Regions from separate parts of the Bacillus sp. BC05(2025) genome, predicted to be linked through region 1. Evidence: riboswitches for the same ligand, from Rfam matches in the RefSeq annotation. Region 1 holds a riboswitch; the other holds the start of a gene.
The links. Region 1 has a riboswitch for lysine ahead of ACZ76X_RS02785 (amino acid permease). Riboswitches for the same ligand answer to the same signal wherever they lie in the genome.

Region 1 (7,977 bases):
CTACGTATCTTTCGTATTTATTCCATCGAACCGTTTCCCATTTATTACTTGCACTTTCTTTTTTAATTGAATGAATCCTCTTTAATACTTCCCCTGCTTTTCTTCCCGCATAATACTGTTCTTTCACCGATAGCTTCCCTAAACCTTCTTCACCATTTACACCTTGGATCCATTCAAATACCTGAATACATTTATTTAATTCCTCAAGTTTTATAAAATGAATTAATTTCGGGGTTGGAATATGTAATAACTCTAATTGTTTCATATACGTATATTCTTCTTGTTTTCGTTTAAAATGAACAGCATCACATACTTTTATAAAATATGTTTCTCTGCTTTCTAATTCTATTTTATATTTCTCTTCATGTGAAAAACCTTTTGAAATAGATGTACACTTTACAATACGAGGCCATTCAAGCTTTTTCTCTATCTCTCTAAGCATTTCCTTCACAACGTTCACCTCTATCAATATATGTACAAACTACCTAACACTTCATGCTCTCGTTTATCTTCTCCTTTAAACTCCACTGCAAATGGATATTCGCCATGATTCTTTATGTATTCTTGCACTAGACCTTCTCCAACCGGTTCACAAAACTGGACTTGAATGTCACCAAATGATACACTTTGACACTCGGCATTCCATTCTTCATTTTTCATGACTGGACTTGCAGTTAGCTCCATGACTGCTTTCCATTTCCGTACTGTTTCTTGAACATTTTTTACTGCGTAATGAATCGTTTCAATTTGTTGTACTTTGTTTTTATGTTCAGTGATCGTCCCAATGTTACGTAAATCGTTTCTTCTTTCTTCGTCCGTTTCATTCCACTGTATGAAGAAAGGTAATTTCGGTCCATTCTCTTCTTGCTTTACAAATAACATTTTCCATTCTAAAAGGCGACCATCTTCCCTCATACGTTTTCCTTCAAATGGTCCTATCGTATGTAAACCGTGCTTACTAAACTTAACTGCTAGTTCTTCAATGGTATCTGTTCGAATTGCGATTTGCAGCATGCCTTCTCCAGCTTGTAATTTCACTACTGTTTCTTGTACTAATGGATTGTCTGCTTTCTTCGCTTTTTCTTCATGCTGTACTGCTAAAAATTCTATATAGGATAAATCAAAATAACATAAACTATTCCAAGTGCCCCAAGTAGTATGCTCTCCACCTATTGCAGTATGGAATCCATGCGCCTGCATTTGTTTTGCTGCTTCCTCCGGTGTACCATGTACTGCGTGTACGAGATGATCAAATCGTAACATGTCTTTCTCCCCTTTCTCTCCATCCTTTTATTGTATATTTTATTTTTCTTTCATTCAATTCAAAAAACTTTAAAACCTAGTTGATTTATACGATTAATGTGTATTATAATAAAACAAATTTCATTATTGCTGATTGGAAAAACCAAAGGCACTTTTCTCACACGGGAAAAGTGTCTTTTTCATTTATTATTACAGGGGGATTATTTATGCAGAAATTAATTGTCTTTGCTATTATTGGATTTTTCGCTCAATTGATTGATGGAGCACTTGGAATGGCATACGGGGTAACATCTACCTCACTATTATTAATGTTTGGTATCGCACCGGCCGTAGCTTCCGCATCTGTTCATTTAGCTGAAGTCGTTACAACAGCCGCTTCTGGTGCATCTCATCTCAAATTTGGAAATGTTGATAAATATACCGTTTCCAGACTTACATTGCCAGGAGCAATTGGCGCATTTGTTGGGGCATGTTTTTTAAGCAATTTACCTGGTGATATAATTAAACCGTACATTTCCGTATTTTTATTTACTTTAGGGGTTTATATTTTATTACGATTCATCATTCAAAAACAAATTGTTACTTCAAATAAACGTATGTCTGCTAAACAGCTTGTTCCGCTTGGCTTATTCGCTGGATTCGTTGATTCAACTGGTGGTGGTGGCTGGGGTCCGATTACGACACCTGTACTTTTAGCAAGAGGAAATGAAGCTAGAAAGGTTATCGGATCTGTAGATACGAGTGAGTTTCCTGTTTCACTCGCTGCAACAATCGGCTTTTTCATTTCACTTGGCTGGGAACAAGTAAGTTGGGTTTGGGTATTTTCTCTTATGCTCGGTGGTATCGTAGCGGCACCAATCGCTGCATGGCTAGTGCGCATCGTTCCTTCTCATTTACTTGGCGTATTAGTTGGTGGCCTTATAATCTTTACAAACATTCGTACACTGCTTACTACATTTAAAGTGGATCCAACTATTATTTCACTTTCTTACGTGGCAGTTGGTCTTGTCGTTATTATTTCTATTTTCATTGCTGTTCGCAATCATTCCAATCGTTCTAACGCGCCGACAGCCGGATATCCGAATGATCAAAAACAAATGCTACCATAACGATAAAAATACCGCTCGATATACGTCGAGCGGTATTTTTTATTTTTCTATTTTCCAATGAATCATCGTTTCTGTAGTGCCAGTTCTCTTCATATGTAATTTCTCTAATACACGAATCGAGCTTTCATTTTCAAGAAGTGTCTCCGCAATAATTATTTCTACCTCTCCTGTTTGAAAAGCCCAATTTATTAATTCTCTTACGGCTTCTGTCGCATACCCTTTATTCCAATATTTCTCAATAAATCCGTAACCAATTTCTACTGTATGTTCCTCATTTGGTTTTCCTTTAAATCCTATATCACCTAGAACGATGTCATCTTCTTTACGAATGACATGCCACGCCCCCCACGGTAATAAAGCCTTATTTTGTTTTACATTTTCTACATGCCCTACAATATGTGGACCACTATTATATCCTTGCTCGTTAGCAACGCGAATACTCTCTTCTGTACACGGTACTATATAGAGCCTTTCTGTTTCTAATTTCATATTGATTTCCCCTTTTTTGATTCAACGTTTCTCTAATTATATCAAAAAATATAACCTTATTATAAATGTCGAATTATATTTTCTGAATTTTCTTTTATTTTTGAAGGGTTTTTCGATATTTTTTGCGAAACATTTGTATAACAATTTCTTTCTTTATTTTTTGTTACATAACAGTAGGTTCGGGTGGAGTTTTGCAAGCGTTTCCTATACAATAACCGATATTTTTTGACTTTTCCTAACAAAATATCTTGCAATATATTCAGAAACTCATTACAATTGCCATATATTAAAAATCTTAGCAATATATAAATCCTCATCAATCCGATGAGGTAGAGGTTGCGACTTTTAAGAGTAAGACGGACGAGACACAGGGAATGTCACCAACTCCGTTTGAAAGGAAAAGTCGCCGAAGTTTATATTTCTTCTCTGGAAATATGAGCTGGGGCTGTCTCCGAAAGGAACAGAACTGTCACGTTTACAAAATTACCGTGTAAACGTGGGGTGCTATCTTAACGGAAGGGTATGATGGGGTGGTTATTTGTGAAACGTTCCGCCAAATTCCTTTGGCGGTTTTTTGTATTTTTCTCCCCCGCTCCTTCCTATCTTACAAGAAAAGGAGTGTTGAACATGAATAGCGCAACGAATCAAGCTACCTCTAAAACGCAAGCTACAAAAGAAACAGGTGAATTAAGACGCGGTCTAAAATCTAGGCACCTTACAATGATTTCTCTCGGCGGTACAATTGGTACCGGATTATTTCTTGCCAGCGGTGGTGTCATCCATTCAGCTGGACCTGGTGGCGCATTAATTGCATACGCCGCAATTGGGATTATGGTTTACTTTTTAATGACAAGCTTAGCTGAACTCGCAGCTTACATGCCTGTTACCGGTTCTTTTAGCACGTACGCAACAAAATTTGTTGATCCATCACTTGGCTTTGCACTCGGATGGAACTATTGGTATAACTGGGCCATTACAATTGCTGCTGAACTAGCGGCTGTAACATTAATTATGAAATTTTGGTTCCCTGATACCCCTTCTCTTATTTGGAGCGGATTATGTTTAGCTATTATTTTCCTTTTAAACTACTTATCTGTTAAAGGGTTTGGTGAATCTGAATATTGGTTCGCACTTATTAAAGTCGTTACTATTATTATCTTTTTAATTGTCGGCTTCATGATGATTTTTGGAATTATGGGCGGTGAAACTGTTGGCTTCAAAAACTTCACTGTTGCAGATGCTCCATTTAACGGCGGCATCATGGCAATTATCGGTGTGTTTATGGCAGCTGGTTTCTCCTTCCAAGGTACTGAATTGTTAGGAGTTGCTGCTGGTGAAACTTCTGATCCAGAGCGTAATATTCCGAAAGCGATTCGTTCCATCTTTTGGCGTATTCTTTTATTCTATATTCTTGCGATTCTCGTTATCGGTTTATTAATTCCTTATACAACTGAAAGCCTTGCTGCAAGCGATGTAACAGTAAGTCCATTTACACTTATTTTTGAAAAAGCGGGCGTTGCCTTTGCTGCTTCTGTTATGAACGCTGTTATTTTAACGGCAGTACTATCTGCTGGTAACTCTGGTATGTATGCATCAACTCGTATGCTTTGGGATTTAGCTCGCCAAGGTAAAGCACCAAAATTCTTAGGCAAATTAGATAGCCGCGGTGTACCTGTTAACGCATTAATCGTAACGTCAATTGTCGGTAGTATCGCTTTCATTGCTTCTTTATTCGGTGACGGTGTTGTATACATTTGGTTATTAAACGCATCTGGAATGTCTGGCTTTATCGCATGGGTTGGAATCGCAATTAGTCATTACCGTTTCCGTAAAGCATATATCGCACAAGGCAAAGATTTAAAAGACTTACCATATAGAGCAAAATGGTTCCCATTCGGTCCAATCTTCGCATTTACACTTTGTATCATCGTAATTTTAGGACAAAACTACGGCGCATTTATGGGTGAATCAATCGACTGGAACGGCGTACTCGTTTCTTACATCGGTTTACCACTCTTCTTAGTACTATGGTTAGGATATAAATTTACGAAGAAAACGAAAGTGATTCCACTTGATAAATGTGAACTAAAATAAAGTGAAACGAGCAAACAAATTGTTTGCTCGTTTTTATTCCAATGCTTCTCCCTTCCCTATTGCTCCTGTTTTTGCAATAATAAAGGAAATATAAATAAAGGTTGGGATACGATGAACATTCGCATTACTGATGAAGCAAAAGCAGCTATACATAGATTAGAACGTGAAGACAAAAAGATTATTCGCATTAGAGGGACAATGACAAACTCTTGTAGTATTTTCGTTGATGTTGATTTAATTTGGGATACATATGTTGCAGATGATGTTGTATATGAAGATGCTAATTTTACCGTACAAATGGATTCATTTACGAAAGACTACACTGGTGATACGGTGAAACTTGATTATAAGACGACTGGTTTTAGTATTACGACTCCGAGTGAGACTTTGGTTTATGGGTTGTCGATAAAAAAATAAAAATTGTTTTCAACTGACCACTGAGGTGAAAAAATGGCTAAATATGTTCCGTTAAAATTTTTATTTAATGAAGAATTAGCAGAAAAAATGGCTGATTCTATTTGTAAACACGATCCTAATTTCCCTAAAAGAAACTTTGTTTCTTCCGTAACATGTAAAGTTGAAAATTTAGAGTTAAAGCAGCGGATTGAAGTAATAGCAGATGAATTACATCATACATTACAAAAAGATTTTAATGCAGCAATACATATTTTACTGAAAACATTGGGACCAGAAAACACAACAGAAGTAGGGACATTTACAAACGGATATATGTACATGCCTATTGCAAGATACGTTGAAAAATATGGGCTTAACGATTTTGAATCCTCATTTAACGCCATGTATGAAATAACAAAAAGGAATACTGCTGAATATGCCATTCGGCCTTTTCTTGAAACATACCATGAAGACACACTACACATATTACAACAGTGGATTCATGACGAAAATAGCCACATTAGGAGATTAGTTTCCGAAGGCACAAGGCCAAGACTTCCTTGGGCTAAAAAAATGGGAGCTCTAAAAGGTGACTTTAAGAACAATTTACAGCTTCTTGAACCATTAATGAATGATCCTTCTAAATATGTCCAAAAATCAGTAGCCAATCATATGAACGATATTACGAAAGAAGATCAAGAACTCGTTTTTCAATGGTTGCAGCAGTTACGTGATAAACAGCATCCAGTTAATCCTTGGATTATAAAACATGGGTTACGAACGGTTATTAAAAATGGTAATTTGCCAAAAGATTTTTCTTTTTGAGTATTTTAAATAAAAACGCGTATGCTTCAAAAATAAAGCATACGCATTTCTTTTAAATACAGCAATAACAAACGTTTTTTCCAACATTCCCCTTCTTCAATGAAAGGTCTATAGCATTATTTCGATAAAGCTAAACCACCTACCATTGCTCATAAAATCTATCCCTATTCCATTTCTACTTGCTTCATATAATATTCCATCGCTTCATTAAGCCATTTTTGTTCATCTTCTGTGAAAGGCGAAGGTATCATATTTTCAAGTTCTTGCATATCCAGTTCTTCCACACTAGTATTAGCTAATTTTTGTATCAAATCTTCACTAAGAAATGAAAAAGACTCTTCTATATATTCCTTAATCATCTCTTGTACTTTCGAATCCTCGACTGGTTTACCATATAATTGTTTAACCTTTTTAGACAATTGAATAAACGTTTTATCCAAGGCAATTTTATCTTCTTCTGATTTCTTTGATATTTTTTCCACGATATCCGTTAACTTATGGCGTTCCGTCCATTCTTTGTGTGTATGTTCAGTATTCATACTGTAAATAAGACTAAATAATACAGTACTATCTACCTCTTCTTCCTCTTCGACTAACTTCATTACTCTTTTAATTGCTTGCATTGATTGCTCAATTTGTTCTTGTTCTCTTTCTAACACTTGCAAATGGAGAGACAAGCTTTCATTCAGATCAACGCTAAAGCTTGATTCATGTAACAAATTAGCGACTTTATCTAGACTATAGCCTAGAAATTTTAAACTTATAATTTTTTGTAAGGTTATAATATCTTGATACTTGTAAATGCGGTGCCCTGAAGAAGGATTCTTTTCTGGTTGTAACAATCCAATTTCATCATAGTAATGCAAAGTAGGAATTGGTATGCCCGTTTTTTTCGAGAATTCTCCAATAGAAAACTTTTTATCCGTATTCATGTAAATCCCCCTATTAAAAGTATAAATTCATTATAAAACCTAAAGTAACTAGAGGTTCAAGAGGATAATTCAAGAAAATTCAAAAATGTTAAAATGCATGTAATCAATACGTATTGCACTATTTCATTTAATGGCCCAATTATTGCAGAGCATAACCTTCCCTCACAAATTCAAAGGACTTTCACTTACTTATCCCGAATATATAAATAACCATTCTCACAAGGAGCGAATGTATATGAATCTATTCGAACACGAAACGTAAAACCGTTCCACTTTAATAAGAGGTCCTCCTTTTTTCTTTTCTCATCATATCATTTACTTACAAAATAGGAGGATACAATTATGAAACGTGATCCATTATTTTTAACTTTATTAGAAAGTGCTAATACAAATTTTAGCGGTTGGGATTTTTCTTTCATTTCAGAAACGGATCGAATGAAGAGCGAACCTTTATCGTGGTCGTACGGCAGCACCGCTTTCCAGCTTATGCAGCATGCAGAATCAATGCTCGATATGGGTACTGGCGGCGGAGAGTTTTTATCTATGTTACAACCGTTCCCATCAACTATTTATGCTACTGAGGGGTACACGCCAAACGTGCCAATTGCTCGGAAGAAATTAGAACCTTTAGGGGTTACAGTTGTAGAGGTAACAGATGATACTGCTTTACCATTTCAAGATGGTCAGTTTGATTTAATCATAAATCAACATGAATCATACGCTGCCTCTGAGGTAAACAGAATCCTTTCTCCAAATGGGATTTTCCTTACCCAACAAGTTGGTGGTCTCGATTGTGCGGAACTTAATGAGCAATTTAACGCACCACTGAATAACGAATTTGCAAGTTGGTCGCTCGAAGCGGCATGTAG
Region 2 (7,977 bases), on a different contig from region 1:
GTGACAAGGTGTTTTCGGGTATAGAATAAACATTTTGATAGGGAACAACACTTCGTAAACCTGCTACTACTGAGATACGCATGAACTTTATTTCAGGAATGCTATTATGTTTAAGTAGTTTTAAGAATTTGATACAGTAATTGCTATTCGACAGAATAACTTCGATTTCCCCGCAAAATATTCCCACCCTATTTCTATTAACATAGGAAAGAAATAGATTCATCTCATTTGTTTTAAGTTTTACTAGTGGAAATTAACTCATCTGCACTAAAGGCTCAATTTTCGCCATAAATGACTGATGTAGTGCCTCGACACCGGTTACTAAATGAAGGCGGTCAATAACGACAGACACTTTAATTTCTGATGTACTTACCATTTTAATATGAATATTTTCTTCTTTTAAAGTAGTGAACATATTCGCAGCAACACCTGGATTAGAGACCATACCAGATCCTACAATTGATACTTTTGCTAAATGATTTTCATATTCTACAGACTCATAGTGAAGTGTTTCTTGATTTTGTTCTAATACCTCTAATGTTTCTCTTAAATCATTAGAATGGATCGAGAAGGAGAGGTGAACAGTTCCTTCATTTGTAATACTTTGGATGATGATATCTACATTAATATGCGCCGCTGCTAATGTAGAGAAAACTGTTGAAAGTGCACCTTGTTCTAATCCTTTCATTGTGACGCGTGTAATATTATCTTCAAATGCAATACCTTTCACGATTGATTGTTGTTCCATGTTACATTCTCCTTTTACAATTGTTCCGTTTTCTTGTTCCATACTTGAGCGAACTTCTAACATGACATTGTGATTTTTAGCAAACTCAACAGCACGCGGGTGTAATACACCAGCACCAAGGTTTGCAAGCTCTAACATTTCGTCATAAGAGATTTCATCTAATTTATAAGCATCTTTTACAACTCGTGGGTCCGTCGTATATACGCCGGTCACATCTGTGTAAATATCACATTTTTTTGCTTTCAGTGCAGCAGCTAATGCAACAGCAGTTGTATCAGAACCACCACGTCCAAGTGTTGTAATTTCATGATTTTCACTCATTCCTTGGAATCCAGCTACAATAACAATCGTACCTTCAGTAAGATAAGATTGAATTCGATCTGTATGAATGTCAGTAATCCGTGCACTACTATGTACAGATTCTGTCGTAATACCAGCTTGCCATCCTGTTAATGAAATCGCATTATAACCTTTTGCTTGTAGTGCCATCGTTAATAATGAAATAGTCACTTGCTCTCCTGTCGATAGAAGCATATCCATTTCGCGTTTACTCGGATTTTCTGTAATCGCGTTAGCAAGTGCGACAAGTTCATCTGTACTTTTTCCCATTGCTGAAACGACAGAGACGATACTATGTCCTCGGTCATATTCTTCAATAATTAAATTTGCTACATGTTGAATGCGCTCAACACTTCCGACAGAAGTGCCACCAAATTTTTGTACAATCGTTTCCATTACGAATTCCTTCTTTCATCCATTTTTAAGAATAGATTAGGACATATATAAATCCCAATATTCCTGTAGTTACCAGAGAAAAACAAAAAACACCATCTCAAATAAGTGAGGATGGTGCTGTTACAGGAAAAGGGAAACAGAAAACGGAGCTAATAAAAAAACCGCCAAAAAAGGAATATCATAAAAATGATATCTCTTTTTTGTAGATAGCTCTTCATATGTACACGTCTGTACATATGACAGTTCTGTTTCTATTCGAAAACAGCCCCAATCGATACATACAGAGAAATATATCGATTTCGGCAACACTTCCTTTCATCTAATTTCATAGACATCTCTGTGTCTCCATTAGAATACTCATAAGTATCGCAACCTCTATCTCACGTTTTAGGCGAGAGTGTTTGATTTATGAAGTTGTTGGTAACATTTGTTTTATAATAATTTAAATTTTTGGGGGAATCAAGTGTTTTGTATAAATTTTAAAAATTCTTTCTTTTTGCGAAAAAGTTTGTGAAAAATGTAGCAAATTAAATTCATTGCATGTACATTAAAATTATAGTGCATTGGAGGTGGAAGAATGAAGGGGAAAAAGCCTATTTATGTTTCTGCAAAAATGAACACAACAATGGAGAAATTATGGGAATACACGCAAGAACCACATATACATACAGAATGGGATGCTCGCTTTACTGAAATTTCGTATGTAGAGAAAAAAGAAGGAGAACCACAGAAGTTTTTATATAAAACAAAGATTGGATTTGGACTTGAAATAGCTGGAGAAGGTGAATCGATAGGTGAGATAAGAAAAGAAACGGGAGAACGTATTTCTTCTTTAAAATTTTGGACGGATAATAGATTATCTCTTATTCAAACAGGGCGTGGTTATTGGAAGTATACCCCCCGTAAAGAACACATTCATTTTGAGACGCAATATGATTATGATACGAGGTTTGGTCGTATAGGGAATGTAATAGATTTCTATATGTTTCGGCCGTTATTAGGCTGGGCGACTGCTTGGAGCTTTGATGCATTAAAATTATGGTTAGAGAAGGGACTTCACCCTAGATTACTAATTAGAAGAACGATGACATATTGGATCGTATGTTTTTTATTTGCCTTTGTATGGATGTATCAAGGGGTAGTGCCAAAATTAGTGTTTACTCATTCAGAAGAAGTGAAAATGCTTTCGGTCATAATTGGTTCAACTGAAAATAGTATTTTTATTCTTAAAATAATTGGGCTGTTAGAAGTTATTTTTGGTGTCACATGGTTACTTCCATTTCCAAAACGAAATGTATTTATAATACATATTTGTGTGTTAATAGCCTTAACAATCGCAGCAGGATTTACGAATATCGCAAGCTTTACAGAGCCGTTTAATCCAATTACATTGAACGTTTTACTAATGGGGTTATCAATTGTCGGTTATATAAATAGTACGAACTTGCCAAGTGTAAAAAATTGCAAGAGGAAGAGAAAGGGATAATGTATGGCTAATATGTATGAAAGACTATTAGGGGATTCTTATAAAAAACTTCATCCGAAATTACAGAAACGCTATGAGATTACAGAAGAAAATAGTTTTACTGGAGAAGGAAAGATGGATGAGATTTCTGGTGGTTCTTTTTTCGTAAAATTCATATTAAAAATTGCATCAAAGTTCCGTATGTTTTTCTCTGAACGGGGGAAGGAAGTGCCATTTACAATACATAATACCGCTGAGCGGGATGAACACGGACATGAATTTGTGCGGTGGAATCGTACTTTTTATTTTCAAAATAAGAAAAGATATTTTAACGCTGTTATGCAGTTGGATGAAGAGAATAATGAAATTGTAGATTATTTTGGTGAACCACACATACTTGTTTCTACACTGAATTTTCATATTGATGAGATGGGGGCGATGCATATTTCTTCAAAGAAACAATGGTTTTACATGTTTAGAAGAAAAATCCCGTTACCTATATTCTTATACGGAGAGGCCAACATTGTAGAAAGTTATGATGAAACAAAACAGTGCTTTCGAATTCATGTACAAGTACGCAATCCGTTAATTGGTTCATTATTTTCATATAGGGGAACATTTGTGGAGAGGAAATAAATGATATGAAAAATATAATAGTTGGGCTTGCTTGTTATATTATTTTTTTAATATGTGAGTGGTCAAATGTAAACCCAGTTGAAGCAATTATTTTATTATCTATTTTGTTATTTATACCGATGTCTTTTTGTATTATTGATAAAAGAGCACGAAATGGATCGTATTTATTATTTTATAAATCCGTATCGTTTTTATATCCGATAGCAGCGATTTGTGCAATGTTAGCTTTCGTAACAAATCAATATATCTTTGCGATAATTTGGTTTGTATATACGGGAATCGTTACGTTATTTGGTATGAATAGATTACTAGAAAGAGGATGGAAACCGTTAGAAGAAACGGCTATCGATAGTGCGTTTATATATTTGTTTTTAGGTGGATTCTGGTTTTTTGCTTCTGTAGCAAAGCTTTCCATTATGCACTTTAGTTCTGACATTGTTTTACTTACAGCTGCACACTTTCATTATTCGGCATTTCTATTGCCATTATCAGCTGGTTTAATAGGGCGTAAGAGAGAAAAGAGCAGTAAAGTATATGATGCGATTATGTTTATCATCGTTATTTCACCTATGACAGTTGCGATAGGGATTACATACTCAAGGGTATTTGAATTTCTTGCAGTGTGCCTATATTTATGTGCGATTTATGGTTATGGGATTTATGTTTGGCGCACGAAATTTAATGCTATCAGCGCAAAAATCCTCCTAGTCATATCGTCTAGTACACTCATAGTAACAATTATGTTCTCACTCATATATTCGTATGGGAATTTGAAACATGTAATGACGATTACAATTGCTCAAATGGTTTGGATTCACGGTGTTGTCAATGGAATTGGAGTAGCGTTGCCGGCATTTGTCGGCTGGATGATTGAAAAGAGTGTTCCGAACTATAAATATTACGGGAAACCAATGAGCAGATTAAGAGGAAAGGCGACAGTTGGTGAAGCATTTTTACATAACAAAAATGTAATAGATAGTAAGGCATACAACGGTTTAGTTGATAAAATGAATGATTTTCATAGTGAGGCATTTGATACGGCGAAGATTCCTGTAAGCATTATTCGTTTTTATGAAAATACAACAGCGTATAAGTTACAATCGCATATTAAATGGACTCGTTGGTTCCGCCCGTTCGCATTTTGTTATGAAAAAATGAGTAAGCGTGTAGGACAAATACATTTAGGAATGGGTGGCAAGTGGGAAATAATGCACGGCTCTATCATAGGGGTAATGGATGAGAAGGATGGAAGAAAGAATGTAAGGGCTTGGCTAAGAAAAAATGAAACAGGGGAGTCTATTTTTTTAGCCTTGTATTCACTGCATACATATAAGAGCGATACATATATGAATATCGCATTGCCTCTACCATATTCGAATATCACGGGGATTTTAAAATTACGTAATGATAAGAATAATTTAATTATTACTAGTAAGCTGAGAAGAAATGGTAAGGGAGATGAGGGGATCTATATACATACTCGTTTCTTTACAATTCGTTTACCGTTAGCTGAGACTTTTATTATTAAAGAGGGAACAGGTCAAATGTTAACAGCTCACCATAAAATGTGGATATTCGGAGTTAAGTTTTTAGAAATTGATTATGAGATTAAGAAAATGGAGGAGAAGTAAAAAAGCTTGGAGAGATTCCAAGCTTTTTTACGTATGCGTAATTGTCATAGCAACTTGTTTATCTAAGTCTCGGTCCCAAACACGTTGAATTTCAAACGTACCTTTTTCAAAAAATAATGGAAATCTTTCTTTAAACCAATCTTGCATAGGAAGATTTAATGCTGTATCGATTGGTACCCATAATAATTCGCCCTCAGGAGGATTTATAAGAAGTTCACCATCAAATGAGTCTGTCCAATAATTAAATACCATATATCGAACATTTTCTTTCGGATTTACGTATTCATCTAATCCCTTAAAAGTTAAATTTGAAACAAGTAATCCTGTTTCTTCCTTTACTTCTCGTTTAGCAGCGTAAACGATACTTTCTGGGAAATCTACTTTTCCGCCAGGAGCGATGTAACCAGGGAAGCCTAGATGATCGGGGCGCTGTATTAACAATACTTCGTTATTCCGCTGAATCATACACATCGTGTAAATACGGTGTTCTATATCTTTCCAATTGTTGCTTATATGAATCTCTCCTCTTATAAAACCTTACAGTTTTAAAATATAGTTATATATGACAAAAAATACAATAATAATACAAAATTATACAAATTACAATTGACTATTACTAATTTTCAGAACTATAATGAGTCTGTTACATAAATATATTGTACTTGAGAGGGGAATATATTCTATGAAAAATAGAATAATCGCAGCAGGAGTAATTGCAGCTAGTATATTATCTTATTCATCTAGTAGTTTCGCGCAAACAAAAACGTTTCCAGATGTCCAAGCAGGGCACTGGGCAGAAGATTCTATTAACTACTTAGCAGCAAAAGGCGCAGTTACAGGTAACGAGAAAGGAATGTTCGAGCCTGGAAAAGAAATCACTCGTGCAGAAGCAGCTACAATGATGGCTAAAATCTTAAACTTACCAATCGATAAAAACGCTAAACCATCTTACGCGGATTCTCAAAAACATTGGGCTACTCCAATTATTGCAGCTGTAGAAAAAGCTGGTGTGGTTAAAGGTACAGGCAATGGATTTGAGCCGGACGGAAAAATTGACCGCGTTTCAATGGCATCTCTTCTTGTAGAAGCTTACAAATTAGAGTCTAAAGTGAACGGTACTCCAGCCACTAAATTCAGTGATCTAGAAAAAAGTTGGGGTAAAGCAAAAGCTAACATTCTAGTTGAATTAGGGATTTCTGTTGGGACTGGTGACAGATGGGAGCCCGGAAAAATTCTAACTAAAGCAGAGGCAGCTCAATTTATTAAAAAGGCAGATTCTCTTAAAATAGGTAATCCTTTAGTAGAAAAGGTAGTTATTATTGATCCTGGTCATGGAGGATTTGATCCAGGGAATCCAGGACAAGGTGTAGAGGAAAGTAAAATTGTATTTGATACATCTTTAAGATTACAGAAGTTGTTAGAAAAAAATACACCTTTAAAAGCTTTATTAACACGTGAAGAGAACGGAAATCCAGGAAGTAACAAAAATGAATCTCTTGCGAATCGAGTGAAATTTGGTCAAGAGAACAATGCAGATATATTTGTAAGCATTCATGCAAATTCTTCTGAAAATCATGATGGTCATGGAACGGAAACATATTATTATAAAAAATCCAAGCATGGAGAAGAGACACAGATTGAAAAGGATAGCGAAGTGTTAGCAAAGAAAATTCAAAATAGAGTAGTAGAAGCACTACATACAAGAAATAGGAATATAAAAGACAATCACTCGCTTTATGTAGTAAATAATAATACAGTACCAGCAGTTTTAACAGAGCTTGCCTTTATTGATAATGATATAGATAATGGTAAATTAGCTACTGAATCAGGAAGACAAATTGCTGCTGAGGCAGTTTATGCTGGGATTTTAGATTATTATGAGTGGAAAGGTTTTGATGTTGAAAAATATCGTTTAGCTAAATAACAATGTTGATTACTAAGCCCATCGTCTACATAGAGTTGGGCTTTTTTGTAAGTTTATGTAATTTTGTATCGGAATAAAAAGATATATCGTATTATGCTGATTATAAATAAAATAATGGTAGATTAGTTTATTTTTATCACGTATACTTTTACTGGTGACTATTTAAGAGTTTGTTAGTTTAATAGGAAAAATTATACGATAAAGGGAGGCAAGTTAACACGGGACAAGCATATACATAACGTGTTAAAAAAATTATGAAAAAAGTTATTTCTAATGTGTTAGCGGTGACAGTCGCACTTCAAGTAGTGATGGCTCCAGCAACTTCGTTTGCATCTACAAAAGAATTTCCAGACGTTCCGAAAAATCATTGGTCATTTGAAGCAATTAATGATTTAACGTCAAAAGGGGTTATTGCAGGGTACGATAATGGTAAATTCGGGTTCGGAGATGTTGTAACTCGTGAGCAAGTAGCGGCATTAATGTATCGCGCATTAAAACCAGAAGCAAAAGCTGATTATAAAAATCCATACTCTGATATTAGCGCAGGAACGACGATGTTCCCAAAAGAAATTTTAGCATTAACAGAGATGGGGATTTTTGTAGGTGATGGTAAAGGGACGTTTAGACCAAAAGACTCGTTAACTCGTGCTGAGATGGCAGTAATTATACAGAATGCTTTTAAGTTTAAAATAAAGGCTCAACATACGTTTAATGATGTACCAAGCACGCATTGGGCAAATGATGCAGTTAGTGCATTAGAATCTAACGGCATTACAGCAGGTAATGGAGCAGGTGCATTTAATCCAACGAGTGTTTTAACACGTGAAGAATATGCACA

Region 2: linked by a shared signal. The riboswitch ahead of ACZ76X_RS14355 (aspartate kinase) and the one ahead of ACZ76X_RS02785 (amino acid permease) in region 1 are both predicted to bind lysine.

The regions. Positions count from the first base shown of each region.
Region 1 is NZ_JBWYRA010000001.1:515,910-523,886, forward strand. Features, by position in the region: gene ACZ76X_RS02765 (aminoglycoside phosphotransferase family protein) at 1-451, opposite strand, end outside; gene ACZ76X_RS02770 (VOC family protein) at 466-1,263, opposite strand; gene ACZ76X_RS02775 (sulfite exporter TauE/SafE family protein) at 1,470-2,372, shown strand; gene ACZ76X_RS02780 (GNAT family N-acetyltransferase) at 2,412-2,861, opposite strand; lysine riboswitch at 3,184-3,376, shown strand; gene ACZ76X_RS02785 (amino acid permease) at 3,489-4,955, shown strand; gene ACZ76X_RS02790 (iron-sulfur cluster biosynthesis family protein) at 5,067-5,372, shown strand; gene ACZ76X_RS02795 (DNA alkylation repair protein) at 5,406-6,176, shown strand; gene ACZ76X_RS02800 (MerR family transcriptional regulator) at 6,341-7,108, opposite strand; gene ACZ76X_RS02805 (class I SAM-dependent methyltransferase) at 7,451-7,977, shown strand, end outside.
Region 2 is NZ_JBWYRA010000004.1:26,111-34,087, forward strand. Features, by position in the region: gene ACZ76X_RS14355 (aspartate kinase) at 254-1,483, opposite strand; lysine riboswitch at 1,683-1,869, opposite strand; gene ACZ76X_RS14360 (DoxX-like family protein) at 2,061-2,969, shown strand; gene ACZ76X_RS14365 (DUF4166 domain-containing protein) at 2,973-3,584, shown strand; gene ACZ76X_RS14370 (YndJ family protein) at 3,590-5,215, shown strand; gene ACZ76X_RS14375 (NUDIX domain-containing protein) at 5,243-5,728, opposite strand; gene ACZ76X_RS14380 (N-acetylmuramoyl-L-alanine amidase) at 5,898-7,139, shown strand; gene ACZ76X_RS14385 (S-layer homology domain-containing protein) at 7,394-7,977, shown strand, end outside.